DNA from 4 places in the Phreatobacter cathodiphilus genome. Region 4 is predicted to be linked to each of the others. Evidence: predicted binding sites of a transcription regulator. Region 4 holds the regulator's gene; each other region holds the start of a gene.
The links. The regulator PhoB, encoded in region 4, activates phosphate uptake and scavenging genes when phosphate is short. The targets are predictions, from matches to a motif close to TGTCATNNANCTGTCAT.
Positions count from the first base shown of each region.

Region 1: the regulator PhoB is predicted to act here: its motif matches at 997-1,013, upstream of phnC (phosphonate ABC transporter ATP-binding protein).
Region 2: the regulator PhoB is predicted to act here: its motif matches at 1,455-1,471, upstream of C6569_RS12015 (UDP-2,3-diacylglucosamine diphosphatase).
Region 3: the regulator PhoB is predicted to act here: its motif matches at 1,331-1,347, upstream of C6569_RS09385 (PhoX family protein).

Region 1 covers NZ_CP027668.1:2,701,152-2,704,288, forward strand. Annotated here, with positions in the region: gene C6569_RS13060 (bifunctional acetate--CoA ligase family protein/GNAT family N-acetyltransferase) at 1-151, opposite strand, end outside; gene C6569_RS13065 (LbetaH domain-containing protein) at 318-932, opposite strand; gene phnC (phosphonate ABC transporter ATP-binding protein) at 1,153-1,959, shown strand; gene phnD (phosphonate ABC transporter substrate-binding protein) at 1,999-2,916, shown strand; gene phnD (phosphonate ABC transporter substrate-binding protein) at 2,987-3,137, shown strand, end outside.
Region 2 covers NZ_CP027668.1:2,462,312-2,465,448, reverse strand. Annotated here, with positions in the region: gene C6569_RS12025 (M3 family oligoendopeptidase) at 1-448, opposite strand, end outside; gene C6569_RS12020 (class I SAM-dependent methyltransferase) at 691-1,371, opposite strand; gene C6569_RS12015 (UDP-2,3-diacylglucosamine diphosphatase) at 1,569-2,393, shown strand; gene C6569_RS12010 (glycosyltransferase family 4 protein) at 2,407-3,137, shown strand, end outside.
Region 3 covers NZ_CP027668.1:1,916,947-1,920,083, reverse strand. Annotated here, with positions in the region: gene C6569_RS09385 (PhoX family protein) at 1-1,282, opposite strand, end outside; gene C6569_RS09380 (hypothetical protein) at 1,499-1,711, shown strand; gene C6569_RS09375 (methyl-accepting chemotaxis protein) at 1,845-3,137, opposite strand, start outside.
Region 4 covers NZ_CP027668.1:1,377,716-1,380,852, reverse strand. Annotated here, with positions in the region: gene C6569_RS06735 (ABC-F family ATP-binding cassette domain-containing protein) at 1-1,482, shown strand, start outside; gene phoB (phosphate regulon transcriptional regulator PhoB) at 1,489-2,193, opposite strand; gene phoU (phosphate signaling complex protein PhoU) at 2,226-2,933, opposite strand; gene C6569_RS06720 (ATP-binding protein) at 3,098-3,137, opposite strand, start outside.

The DNA.
Region 1 (3,137 bases), 1.3 Mb from region 4:
GTTTCGGATTGACCGGCAGGAGCTGGCCGGTAAACCCGGCGCGCTTCATGTTGGCCATCAGTGCCTGCCCCATCGAGTGCGGCCGGTCGGTGGCGCCCACGACGGCGACGGAGCGCGGCGCGAAGAACCGGTCGAGACGATAGAGGGACATGGCGGGTCTCCGTCGGGGCGAGGGGGCAGAGGCCGGGGGCGCACTCTAGGCACAGGACGGCGGCGCAGGAAGACCGGCGCCGCCATCTCGTCGTGATCACCCGCCGGGCGCGACGACATGGATCAATGCTGCACCGCACACATGACGCTAGGAAGGCCGACGCGGCTCAGCCGCCATGCTTCTCGAGGAAAGCCTCCACCGGCAGCGTGCGGAAGTCCGGCAGCGCCTGCCGCAGCCGCTCGTGGTCCCAGTCCCACCAGGCGAGCGCTTCCAGCCGTTCGGCGACCGCTTCCGAAAAACGACGTTTGATCACCCGCGCCGGATTGCCGCCCACCACCGTGTAGGGCGCCACGTCCTTGGTCACGATGGCGCCCGCCGCCACCACCGCGCCGGTCCCGACATGCTTGCCCGCCAGCACCACGCCGCCATGGCCGATCCAGACGTCGTGGCCGATCGTCACGGCATGGGATCGACGCCAGTCGAAGAAGCCCGCCTCGTCCGGCTCGCCGTCGAAATAGCGCGAGGCGCGGTAGAGGAAGTGGCTCTGGCTCGCCCGCTCCATCGGGTGGTTGCCGGGGTTGATCCGCACATGGGAGGCGATGGAGCAGAACTTGCCGATGGTCGACATGTCGATCTGCCCGTCCTGGACGATGTAGGAATAGTCGCCCATCTCCGTCTCGGCGATCACGGTGCGGGCGCCGACCTCCGTATAGGCGCCGAGCCGGCTGTCCCGCACGTTGGCGGTGGGATGGATCGAGGGTTCGGGACCCAGCTTGCTCATGGCGGCATAATCCTGTCTGCGCTGCGTGCGCGGGCCGCACGTCCCCGCCACGGATGACGCGATGATGACGGGCGCATGACGGCCCCGCTGTATTCCCCAGAAATCGCGCGGCCGCCTTCTGCCCGAAACCTGTCACACGACTGTAATTCGGCTGGCCTAGAGCGCTGGGCAGGCGAAGGCTCGTCCCTTTGCCGCCTCGCTGTTCACCGGGAGCTGGCGGATGCTGACGATCGACGGGCTGTCGCGACGCTTCGGGGCGAAGATCGCGGTGGACGACGTCTCGCTGGATGTGTCCCGCGGCGCCTTCGTCGGCATCATCGGCCGCTCGGGCGCCGGCAAGTCCACCCTGCTGCGCATGATCAACCGCCTGCAGGAACCCTCCTCCGGTCGCATCCTCTGCGAAGGCCGCGACGTCACCGCCCTCTCGGGGGCGGCGCTGCGCGACTGGCGCCAGTCCTGCGCCATGATCTTCCAGCAGTTCAACCTGGTCGGCCGCCTCGACGTGCTGACCAACGTGCTGATGGGCCGTCTCAACCATGTGGGACAGACCCGCTCGCTGCTCAAGCTCTGGAGCGCCGAGGACAAGGCCATCGCCCTCTCCGCCCTGGAGCAGTTCGACATCGCCTCGCTCGCCGCGCAGCGTGCCGAAAGCCTGTCCGGCGGCCAGCAGCAGCGCGTCGCCATCGCCCGCGCCCTGGTGCAGGAACCGAAGATCATCCTCGCCGACGAGCCCATCGCCTCGCTCGACCCGCGCAACACCCGCATCGTCATGGATGCGCTGCAGCGGATCAACCGGCACTACGGCATCACCGTCGTCTGCAACCTCCATTCCCTCGACCTCGCCAGGTCCTATTGCGACCGGCTGGTCGGCATGGCCCAGGGTCGTGTCGTCTTCGACGGCGCGCCCGCTGACCTCACCGACGACGTCGCCCGCGACCTCTACGGCATCGAATCCGGCGACGTCCTCGACGGCCACACGCCCGTTCCCGTCCCTGCCCCGGCCCTGCCGGCGGCGGCCTTCGCCTGACGCATTCCCTCATCCACCCCGGGTCCCGGAGACCATCCCATGTTTGACCGCCGCCAGATCGTCGCCGGCCTCGCCGGCCTTCCCTTCGCCTCCGCTGCCGCTTCCGCCCAGGGCGCCTGGCAGACGCGCTTTCCCGAGCTCGTCTTCGCCGTCGTGCCGGCAGAGAACGCCTCGGGCCTCACCGAGCGCATGGCGCCGTTCAACGCCTACCTGTCGAAGGAGCTCGGCGTGAAGGTGACGCTCCGCATCGCCAACGACTATGCCGCGGTGATCGAGGGCCAGCGTGCCGGCCAGATCCATCTCGGGTATTATGGCCCCTCCTCCTATGTGCGCGCCCACACCGTCACCAACGGCGGCGTCGAGCCCTTCGTCACGACGATCAATTCCGACGGCTCGATCGGCTACTATTCGGTGCTCTATGTGAAGGCCAACAGCACCGCCGCCTCGATCCAGGACCTGAAGGGCAAGAATCTCTGCCTCGTCGACCCCAACTCGACCTCGGGCAACAACGTGCCGCGCTTCGCCATGAGCCGCATGGGCATCGCCAATCCGGACCAGCATTTCGCTCGCGTCGTCTATGCGGGCAGCCACGAGAATGCCATCACGGCGGTGGCCCAGGGCACCTGCGACGCCGCCTTCAACTGGTGGAACTCCGAGCAGGACTCGAACTTCTCGCGCATGGTCAACAAGAACATGGTGCGCAACGAGGACTTCAAGATCATCTTCAAGTCCGACCTGATCGCGGGGTCGCCCTATGCTTGGCTCACCGCGCTGCCGGCAGACGCCAAGGCCGCCATCCTGAAGGCCTTCCTCGAGGCTCCGCAGAAGGACAAGGCCGCCTTCGACCGCCTCTCCGACGGCAAGGACCGCGGCTTCCAGAAGGTCACGCATCAGGACTACATCCCCGTCGTGGAACTTCAGAAGTTCGTCGATCAGATGCGCCGCGCCCGCTCCTGACGGCATGAACCGGGGCTCCCGCCGCGCGGGAGCCCCTCGTCGTTCCGAAGACACGCCCAGGACATCCGCCATGCTCTCGCGCCGGCTCGCCCTGGCCCTCGCCGCCAGTCTGACCCTCGCCGCGCCGGCCCTCGGGCAGGCGGAGGACTGGCGCCGCACCCATCCCGAACTCGTCTTCTCGATCATTCCGTCCGAGAATTCCTCGGGCGTGCTCGACCGCT
Region 2 (3,137 bases), 1.1 Mb from region 4:
TCAGCGCCTGGTCGATCAGCGCATCCTCGATGCGGTTCAGCTCGAGGGTGAAGAACAGCAGGTGCGACGAGGTCGCGGTGATCTTCTCCTGGATGTCGCCGTAGAACTTCGCCCGCGCCGGATCGGTGGTGTCGCCGGCATAGACGAGGCCGGCATAGGAGGCGATGCGGCCGAGCAGGTCCTCCAGCGCCTCGAAGCGCGTGACGGCCTCGGCGAGGCCGGCGGCGGCGCCGGCACCGCGGGCGATCTCCTCAAGCCGGCCCTTGTAGGCGGCCTCGAAGGCGAGGGCCTCGGTCTCGCCGCGGTAGAGGTCGTCGGCAAGGGCGGGCGCATCCATGCCGGCATAGAGCGCGGTCAGGTCCCATTCGGGCAGGGCGCCGAGCGCTTCCCCGCGCTTGTCGCGTGCGGCCGCGTTCTTCGAGCCGGCGTCGTTGACTGAACGGCGCATGGAAGCCTCCTGGCGGTCGAACCCTCGTGAGGCTGGTATGGGCAATGCCACCGGCAGGATCAACGTGGCGCTTCGTCGAACGGGCGATCCGGGCCACGGCCGTTGCGCATGAGCAACGCCGCAGGCCGATACCGGCGGCCGGGGGCCGGCGCCATCCGAGGCCGATCGTGCCGCGCCGACGTCACGAGAGCCGGTGCCATCTGGGCGCGGCGCGCGTGCCATTCAGCGCGGGGAGTGGTCCCTCACCCCGCCGCGGCGAAACGGGTAGCGGCGCGATCGCCCTCGGCCAGCTTGCGGAAGCGGACGAGGGTATAGACGCCGAGCAGCGCGACGCGGCGGCGCTCGGCCACCTCCACCCCGCCATGGGCCTCGGCCCAGGCCTGCAGCCGCTGGAAGGGAAACTCCGGCCTCAGGCCGAAGGTGTGGGCGTGCTTGGCGAACCAGCGCTCGACGGCGGCGGCGAGGCCCCGCTCGGAATAGAGGTGGTTGACGAGGATGATCTCGCCGCCCGGCTTCAGCACCCGGGCGCATTCGTCCAGCACCCGCTCGGGCCGTTCGACCAGGGTGATGACGAACTGCGCCACGACAGCGTCGAACATGGCGTCGGGATAGGCGAGGTGGTGGGCGTCCATGACGTTCACCTCCTTCACATGGGGGAAGGCGCCCGAGGCCATGCGCTCGCGCGCCCTGGCGATCATCGGTTCGGAGAGGTCGATGCCGTAGACCTCGTGGCGGGCGTCGTAGTCCTGAAAGGACAGGCCGGTGCCGACGCCGACCTCAAGGATGCGCCGGCCGGCCTGCTTCGCGGCGGCGGTGGCGGCGCGGCGGCCCTTCTCGAAGACGGGCCCGCAGACGGCGTCGTAGATCGGCGCCCATCGTGCATAGGCCCGTTCCATGGTGTCGCGGTCGAGATCTCCGGCCATCCGGCGCCTCCGTCTGCTCGTCGGGCCGGCGGGTTCCGAATCGCGGTGCCGGGCCGGCATCCAGCGAGGGCTAGCAAGGCTCCACGACGGTTGGACGACAGCGGCCGGCGTCGCGTCGCCGCGCCTGTCACAAAAGCGCAAGGCGAATCTGGTCTTGCTGCCCGCACCAAAGGGGATCAGCGGCCGGGAGCCGGACGATGGTGCAGAAGCGGCACAGGGCCATTTTCATCTCGGATGTCCATCTCGGCGCCCGGGGTTCGCAGGCGGCCCTCCTCATCGATTTCCTCCGGCACAACGACGCGGACGTCATCTATCTCGTCGGCGACATCGTCGACGGCTGGCAGTTGAGGCGTGGCTGGTACTGGCCGCAGGCTCACAACGACGTGGTGCAGAAGCTGCTCCGGGCGGTGCGCAAGGGTAGCCAGATCACCTATCTGCCCGGCAACCACGACGAGTTCATGCGCGACTATTTCGGCACGCATTTTGGCGGCATCGAGGTCATGGACCAGATCGTCCACGAGGCGGCGGACGGGCGCCGGTTCCTGGTCATCCACGGCGACGCCTTCGACGTGGTGGTCATGCATGCGCGCTGGCTCGCCCATCTCGGCGACTGGGCCTACGACGCGGCGCTCTACTGCAACCGCTGGCTCAACTTCGTGCGCCGGCGCATGGGCCTGACCTACTGGTCGCTCTCCGCCTGGGCCAAGTTCAAGGTGAAGAAGGCTGTGAACTTCATCGGCGCCTTCGAGGAGGCTCTGGCGGTCGAGGCACGGCGGCAGAAGGTCGACGGCGTCATCTGCGGCCACATCCACCACGCCGCCATCAAGGACCAGTCGGGCATCCGCTACATGAACTGCGGCGACTGGGTGGAGAGCTGCACCGCCCTCGTGGAGGGCTATGACGGCCGCTTCGAGATCATCCGCTGGACGGAGCTCGTCGCCGCCCCGGCACTTGTCGACAACGACCGGGCCGAGCCGGACATCCCCGTCGTCCTGCCGGGCCGCTCGCGGGTGAATGCCTGATCCGGAGGCCCCGATGCGTCTCGCCATCGCCACCGACGCCTGGGCGCCGCAGGTCAACGGGGTGGTGCGCTCGCTCACAGAGACCGCCGCGGCGCTGGCGGGGCTCGGGGTCTCGGCGCAGTTCGTGACGCCGGAGGGCCTGCCCACCTGGCCCTTGCCGACCTATCCCGACATCCGCCTGGCGATCGGCGCGGGACCCGCCATCGCCGCGCGGCTCGACGCCATGAGCCCGCAAGCGCTGCACATCGCGACGGAAGGGCCGGTCGGCCACGCGGCGCGGCGCTGGGCGCTGGCGCGGGGGCTTCCCTTCACCACCAGCTATCACACCCGCTATCCCGAATACGTGCGGGCGCGGGCGCCGATCCCGGAGGCGCTGACCTATGCCTGGCTGCGCCGCTTCCACGGCGCGGCGACGCGCACCCTGGTGCCGACCGAGACGATGCGGCGGGAGCTCGCCGGCTGGGGCTTCGCCAACCTGGCAATCTGGTCGCGCGGTGTCGACACCACCTTGTTCCGGCCGCGGGAACGCGCGAGCCTGGACCTGCCGGGGCCGGTCATGCTCAGCGTCGGACGGCTGGCGGTGGAGAAGAACCTCGAGGCCTTCCTGTCGCTCGACGTGCCGGGGACCAAGGTCGTGGTCGGCGACGGCCCGCAGCGCGCCGAGCTGGAGAGGCGGTTCCCCGAGGCGGTGTTCCTCGGCGTGAAGACGGGGGAGGACCTCGCGGCCACCTATGCGGCCGCCGA
Region 3 (3,137 bases), 540 kb from region 4:
CGACGAGCGGCAGCCAGTCGCCGCTGCCGTCGGCATTGTAGCGGGCGACGAAGAGCGTCCCGCTATCGAGCAGGTCGGCGTCGCGCGCCCGGTCGCCGCTGACGCGGCCCGCTGTGACGAAGCGATAGACATAGTCGAAGCGCTCGTCGTCGCCGGAATAGAGCACGTAGCGCCCGTCGCGGGAGACGATGCCGGCGGCGCCCTCGTGCTTGAAGCGGCCCAGGGCGGTGCGCTTCTTCGGCGTCGAGGCGGGGTCGAAGGGGTCGATCTCCACCACCCAGCCGAAGCGGTTGGCCTCGTTCGGCTCCTTCTCCACGTTGAAGCGGTCGACGTGGTCGCCCCAATTGTACCAGCGGCCGGGAATGCCCATGCGGCGGTAGTTCGCGGTCTCGCGGTGGCCCTCCGGCAGGCGGCCGGTGAAGTAGCCGTTGACGTTTTCCTCGCAGGTCAGCCAGGTGCCCCAGGGCGTGCGGCCGCCGGCGCAGTTGTTGAGCATTCCGAGGACGCGGCGCCCTTGCGGATCGGCGGAGGTGCGCATGCGCGGGTCACCGGCGGCCGGACCGGTGATCGCCATGGGCGTCTCCGCGGTGATCCGGCGGGCGTAGCGGGAGCCCTGAACCACCCGCCAGCGGTCGCCCTCGCGGCGGACCTCCAGTACCGAACCGCCATGGGCCATCATCTCGACCGCGACGATCCCGGCCGTCATGCCAGAGAAGGCCTTGGCGCGGCCGAGCGGGCCGCCTGCATCCTGCCGGCCGAGGCCGGGGAACATGAGCTCCTCGTTGGTATATTCGTGGTTGACGCAGAGCAGGCCGTGGCGCGACGGGTTCGCGGCGCCGGGCAGCGGGAAATAGCCGAGATAGTCGTTGTTGTAGCCGAACTGGCGGGCCTGGGCGGGCCCCGTCTGGGCCGTCGGCGCAAAGGCCGGCGCATCGGCCAGAACCGGGTCGCCCCAGCGGATCAGCACCTCGGCGGCATGGCCGCTGGCCACCTCGGCGCGGTCGGTGGGGGTGGAGGAGAGTTCGCGGAAGCCGAAGGACGGCGTCGCCGACCCCGGCTGGGCGGCGGCGGTTCGGGCCGCGAGAGCCGCAGGGCCCAAGGCAGCCGTGATGGCGCCGACGCCGAGCACGCCCTTCACGAGTTCGCGGCGGTGGAAGCGCGCTGCGACGACGTCGCCGAAGGTCGGGCCGTCGGCCGGGCTGGTGCCGCGATCTTCAGCCAGTTCGGCGCGCTGGGAGACGCTGAGCAGGCCGGCCTCATGCGGCCTCGGTGCGTCGGACATGGTGTCAGGTTCCTCTTTCGTCGGCCCGGATCATTTCAGCCGAGGCCCGCGACAGTCCGGTGACGGATGGGAGTGAAACCCAAATGCCACAGGTGATCGCATTCCGCGCCATCAGGACGACATGGAACGCCGTCAGGACGTGATTGCAAAGTCCTCGTTTACGCCTGCCGCTTCACAGTGCGCGTCAGGGTGGGCGAGGCGTTCCGGAGTTGCGTCATGGACCGCGTGTTGGGACTGGTGACCGTCGAACAGGACATGGCGAAGCTGATGCGCGCCGCCGAGCGGGCGGGGCTGGCGCTCGGCTGCATCGACCCGGAGGAGACGAGCCTCGTGCTCCCCGGCGACGAGACCGATCCCGCCTGGACGCTGGGCCGCATCGGCGCCTGGGTCATCACCATGGGCCTCGCCGGCGCATTCCTGGTGCTTTGAGCGGCCATCGCGGGACTCTCGGCCCACCTCCATCCCTTCGCGTCGACCACGACGTCCGCCCGAGCGGCCCACCGAAAAGGGGCGCCCGAAGGCGCCCGTTCCGATGATCCGGTGAACGATGGTTCCCCCAGCGTCAGGCGGCCCTGACGGTGGCGAGGAACTGCCGGACCTCGTGCGACAGCCGCTCGGCCTGGCGGGCGAGGTCGGACGAGGCGGTGAGAACCTGATTGGCGCCGTGGCCGGTCTCGGCGGCGGCCTGGGCTACCGAAGTGATGGCCGAGGAGACTTCGGTCGTGCCGGTGGAGGCCTGGCCCACGGAGGCCACGATCTCGCGCGTCGCCGATCCCTGCTGTTCCACCGCCGAGGCGATGGAGGAGGTCGCCTGGTCGATGGAGCGGATGCTCGCGGTGATCCCGGCGATGGCGCTGACGGCCTTGTTGGTGGTCTCCTGGATGGCGACGATCTGGGCACCGATCTCGCTCGTCGCCTTGGCCGTCTGTTCTGCCAGGCCCTTCACCTCGCTGGCGACGACGGCGAAACCCCTGCCGGCCTCACCCGCGCGCGCCGCCTCGATGGTGGCGTTGAGGGCGAGGAGGTTGGTCTGCGAGGCGATGGTCGAGATCATCTCCACGATGTCGCCGATCCGCGCCGCACCCTGGGTCAGTTCGGAGACGATGGCGCCGGTGCCATCCGCCTCCTTCACCGCGCTGCGAGCGAGATTGGCGGAATGCTCGACCTGACGGCCGATCTCCTGCACGGAGGCGCCGAGCTCCTCGGCCGAGCCGGCGACGGCGGTGACGTTGGCGCCCGCCTCTTCGGCGGCGCTCGCCACCGAGGTCGACTGCGCCGAGGCTTCCTGAGCCGACGCGGAGAGCTGGGTGGCGGTCGCCTGCATCTCGGTGGCGGCGGAGGAGACCATGTCGACGATGCCGCCGACGGCGCCCTCGAAGCGGTCGGCGAGCTCGCGCATCATGACCTTCTGGCGCTCGGCATCGGCGGCCTTGGCGGCCTCTTGCTCGGCGCGCAGCCTTTCCGCCTCCATGCCGTTGGCGCGGAAGGTCTCGGCCGCCTTGGCGATGTCGCCGACCTCGTCACGGCGCTCGGCGCCGTAGGCGGCGACCTGGAAGTTGCCTTTGGCGAGTTCGGCGAGGACGGCGTTGATGCGCGCGATCGGGCGGGCGATGCCCACCTGGCCGATGACGAGGGCGAAGGCGATGCCGGCGACCAGGGCCAGGCCCATGAGCCCGTACATGAGCCGCTCCTTGGCGTCCGCCAGTTCCTGGATGCCCTTGGCATAAGCGTCGGAACGGGTGATGAGCAGGTTCGTCATCTCGGTGACGAGGCGGCGGGCCTCAAGCGTCAGCTCGCGGCTGGCCATGGCCATGTCCTTCAGCCGCTGCTGCTGTTCGGGCGTGGCGGTGCCCCG
Region 4 (3,137 bases):
ACCGGCGAGGAGGGCACGACCTCCCTCTCGGGCGGCGAGGCCAAGCGCGCGGCACTCGCCCACGCCATCGCGCCCGAACCTGACATCCTCATCCTCGACGAGCCGACCAACCATCTCGACCTACCGGCCATCGAATGGCTGGAGGCGACCCTGAAGCGGCTCTCCAGCGCCATCGTCATGATCAGCCATGACCGGCGCTTTCTCGAGACCCTGTCGCGGGCGACGATCTGGCTCGATCGCGGCACCACGCGCCGGCTGGACAAGGGCTTCGCCCATTTCGAGGCCTGGCGCGACGAGGTTCTGGAGCAGGAGGAGAAGGACCAGCACAAGCTCGACCGGCAGATCGCCCGCGAGGAGCACTGGCTGCGCTACGGTGTCTCCGCCCGGCGCAAGCGCAACGTGCGCCGGCTCGCCAATCTCCAGGGGCTGCGCAAGGATTTCCGCGAGCACCGCAAGGCGGTCGGCACCGTGTCGATGACGGTGAGCGAGGCGGAGGTATCGGGCAAGCGCGTGGTGGAGGCCCGCCACGTCTCCAAGCGCTACGGCGACCGGCCGATCGTCGAGGATCTCACCATCCGCGTGCTGCGCGGCGACCGGCTCGGCATCGTCGGGCCGAACGGGGCCGGCAAGACCACCCTCGTCCAGCTCCTCACCGGGACGCTGTCCCCCGACGGCGGCACCATCGACCTCGGCACCAACCTCGCCATGGCGACGCTCGACCAGAAGCGCGAGGCCCTCGACCCCGCCATGCCGCTGACGGAGGCGCTGACGCGCGGGCGCGGCGACTACGTGACGATCAACGGCGAGAACCGCCACGTCATCGGCTACATGAAGGACTTCCTGTTCTCCCCCGAACAGAAGGGCACACCCGTCGGCGTGCTCTCGGGCGGCGAGCGCGGCCGCCTGCTGCTGGCGCGGGCGCTGGCATCACCTGCCAACGTGCTGGTGCTGGACGAGCCGACCAACGATCTGGACCTTGAGACGCTCGATCTCCTTCAGGAGATGCTGACCGACTTCCCGGGAACGGTGATCCTGGTCTCGCACGATCGCGACTTCCTCGACCGGGTCTGCACCTCGGTCCTCGTCAGCGAGGGCAACGGGCGCTGGGTCGAATATGCCGGCGGCTATACGGATATGGTCAACCAGCGCGGCGCCGGGGTGGAGGCGCGGACGGTGGCGAAGCCGGCGCGGGGCGAGGCGCCGTCGGCGGCCGCCAAGGCCGCGCCGCAGGCGGAACCGGCGCGGCGCAAGATGTCCTTCAAGGACAAGCACGACCTCGACACGCTGCCGGCCCGGATGGAGGCCCTGCAGCGCGACATCGCCAAGCTCCAGACGATCCTCGCCGACACCGGCCTGTTTCAGCGCGACCGCGCCGCCTTCGACCGGGCAAGCGCGGCGATGGCCAAGGCGCAGGGCGAACTCACGGCGGCGGAGGACCGCTGGCTGGAGCTGGAGTTGTTGAAGGAGAGCCTGGAGGCGTGACGGCGCTCAGGCCGCCGCGCCGGCGAAACGCTCGTTGAAGGAATAGCCGGAGCCGCGCACCGTGCGGATGGGATCGGCCTCGCGGCCACGCTTCACCGCCTTGCGCAGGCGGCCGATGTGAACGTCCACGGTGCGCTCGTCGATATAGACGTCGCGGCCCCAGACGCCGTCCAGGAGCTGCTCGCGGGTATAGACGCGGCCGGGCGACTGCATCAGGAATTCCAGCAGGCGGAACTCGGTCGGCCCGAGATTGATCTCCCGGCCGGCGCGATGGACGCGGCGCGTCTCGCGGTCGAGTTCGATGTCGCCGGACTTGAGGAGGCTCGACAGGTGCTCGGGCTTGGCCCGGCGCAGCAGCGCCCTGACGCGCGCCAGCAGTTCCGGCACGGAGAAGGGTTTCACCACGTAGTCGTCGGCGCCGATGGCGAGGCCCCTCACCCGTTCACCCTCCTCGCCGCGGGCGGTGAGCATGATCACCGGCAGCCGTTCGGTCTCGGCCCGCAGGCGGATGCGGCGGCACAGCTCGATGCCGGAGAGGCCGGGCAGCATCCAGTCGAGCAGGACGAGGTCGGGAACCGCCTCGCGCAGCCGGACCTCGGCCTCGTCGCCGCGGCCGACGACCTCGACCTGATAGCCCTCGGCCTCGAGATTGTAGCGCAGAAGAACCGTGATCGGCTCCTCGTCCTCGACCACCAGAATGCGTGCGGTCATGGATTGATTCCCCGTCGTGCCGGTATCCGCGATCAGAGCCCGACCGCGGCCATGGTCGTGGTGTCGAGCTTGGGCCGCTCGTCGGCAAGCGGAACGCCCTTCACCATGTAGTGGATGGTCTCGGCGATGTTGGTGGCGTGGTCGCCGATGCGCTCGAGGTTCTTGGCGCAGAACAGGAGGTGCGTGCAGGAGCCGATGTTGCGCGGATCCTCGAGCATGTAGGTCAGGAGTTCGCGGAACAGCGAGTTGTAGAGGGCGTCGATGTCGCCGTCGGCCTTCCAGACGTCCAGCGCCGCGTCCACGTCGCGCTGGGCATAGGCGTCGAGCACGCGCTTGACGCGCTCCAGGGCGAGGCGGGCCATGGCGTCGAAGCCGCCCGTCACCTTGGCCAGCGGCAGCGTGCCGTTCATGGCGATGACGCGCTTGGCGATGTTCTTGGCGAGGTCGGCGATGCGCTCCAGGTCGGAGGCGATGCGCAGCGCGCCGACGATCTCGCGCAGGTCGATGGCCATGGGCTGGCGCTTGGCGATGACGAGGATGCCGACCTCCTCGATCTCCCGCTGCAGCGCATCGATCTGCGGGTCGACGGCGCGGACCTGGCGGGCGAGGTCGAGATCGCTGCGGATCAGCGAATCGATGCTGCCGACGATCTGCTTCTCCGTGAGCCCGCCCATCTCGGCCACGCGCTGCGCGAGGCCCCTGAGTTCGTTCTCATAGGCGCTCACGGTGTGTTCGGTCATGGCAGGCTCCTGCGAGGGGCGACGGGGAGTTGTTCAATAGCCCTGCGCCGCGACGGTTCTATGCCCGTCAGGTGACGCATCAATGACACCGATCGCCTCGTTGTTTCAACGGGTTGTCGGGGTTGCGACAGAACGGCCGGGCGATTCCGACCGCCATGGCTGTATCACGGGCCGGCCGCGGCGGGCAGATCCGCCGCTCCGTCG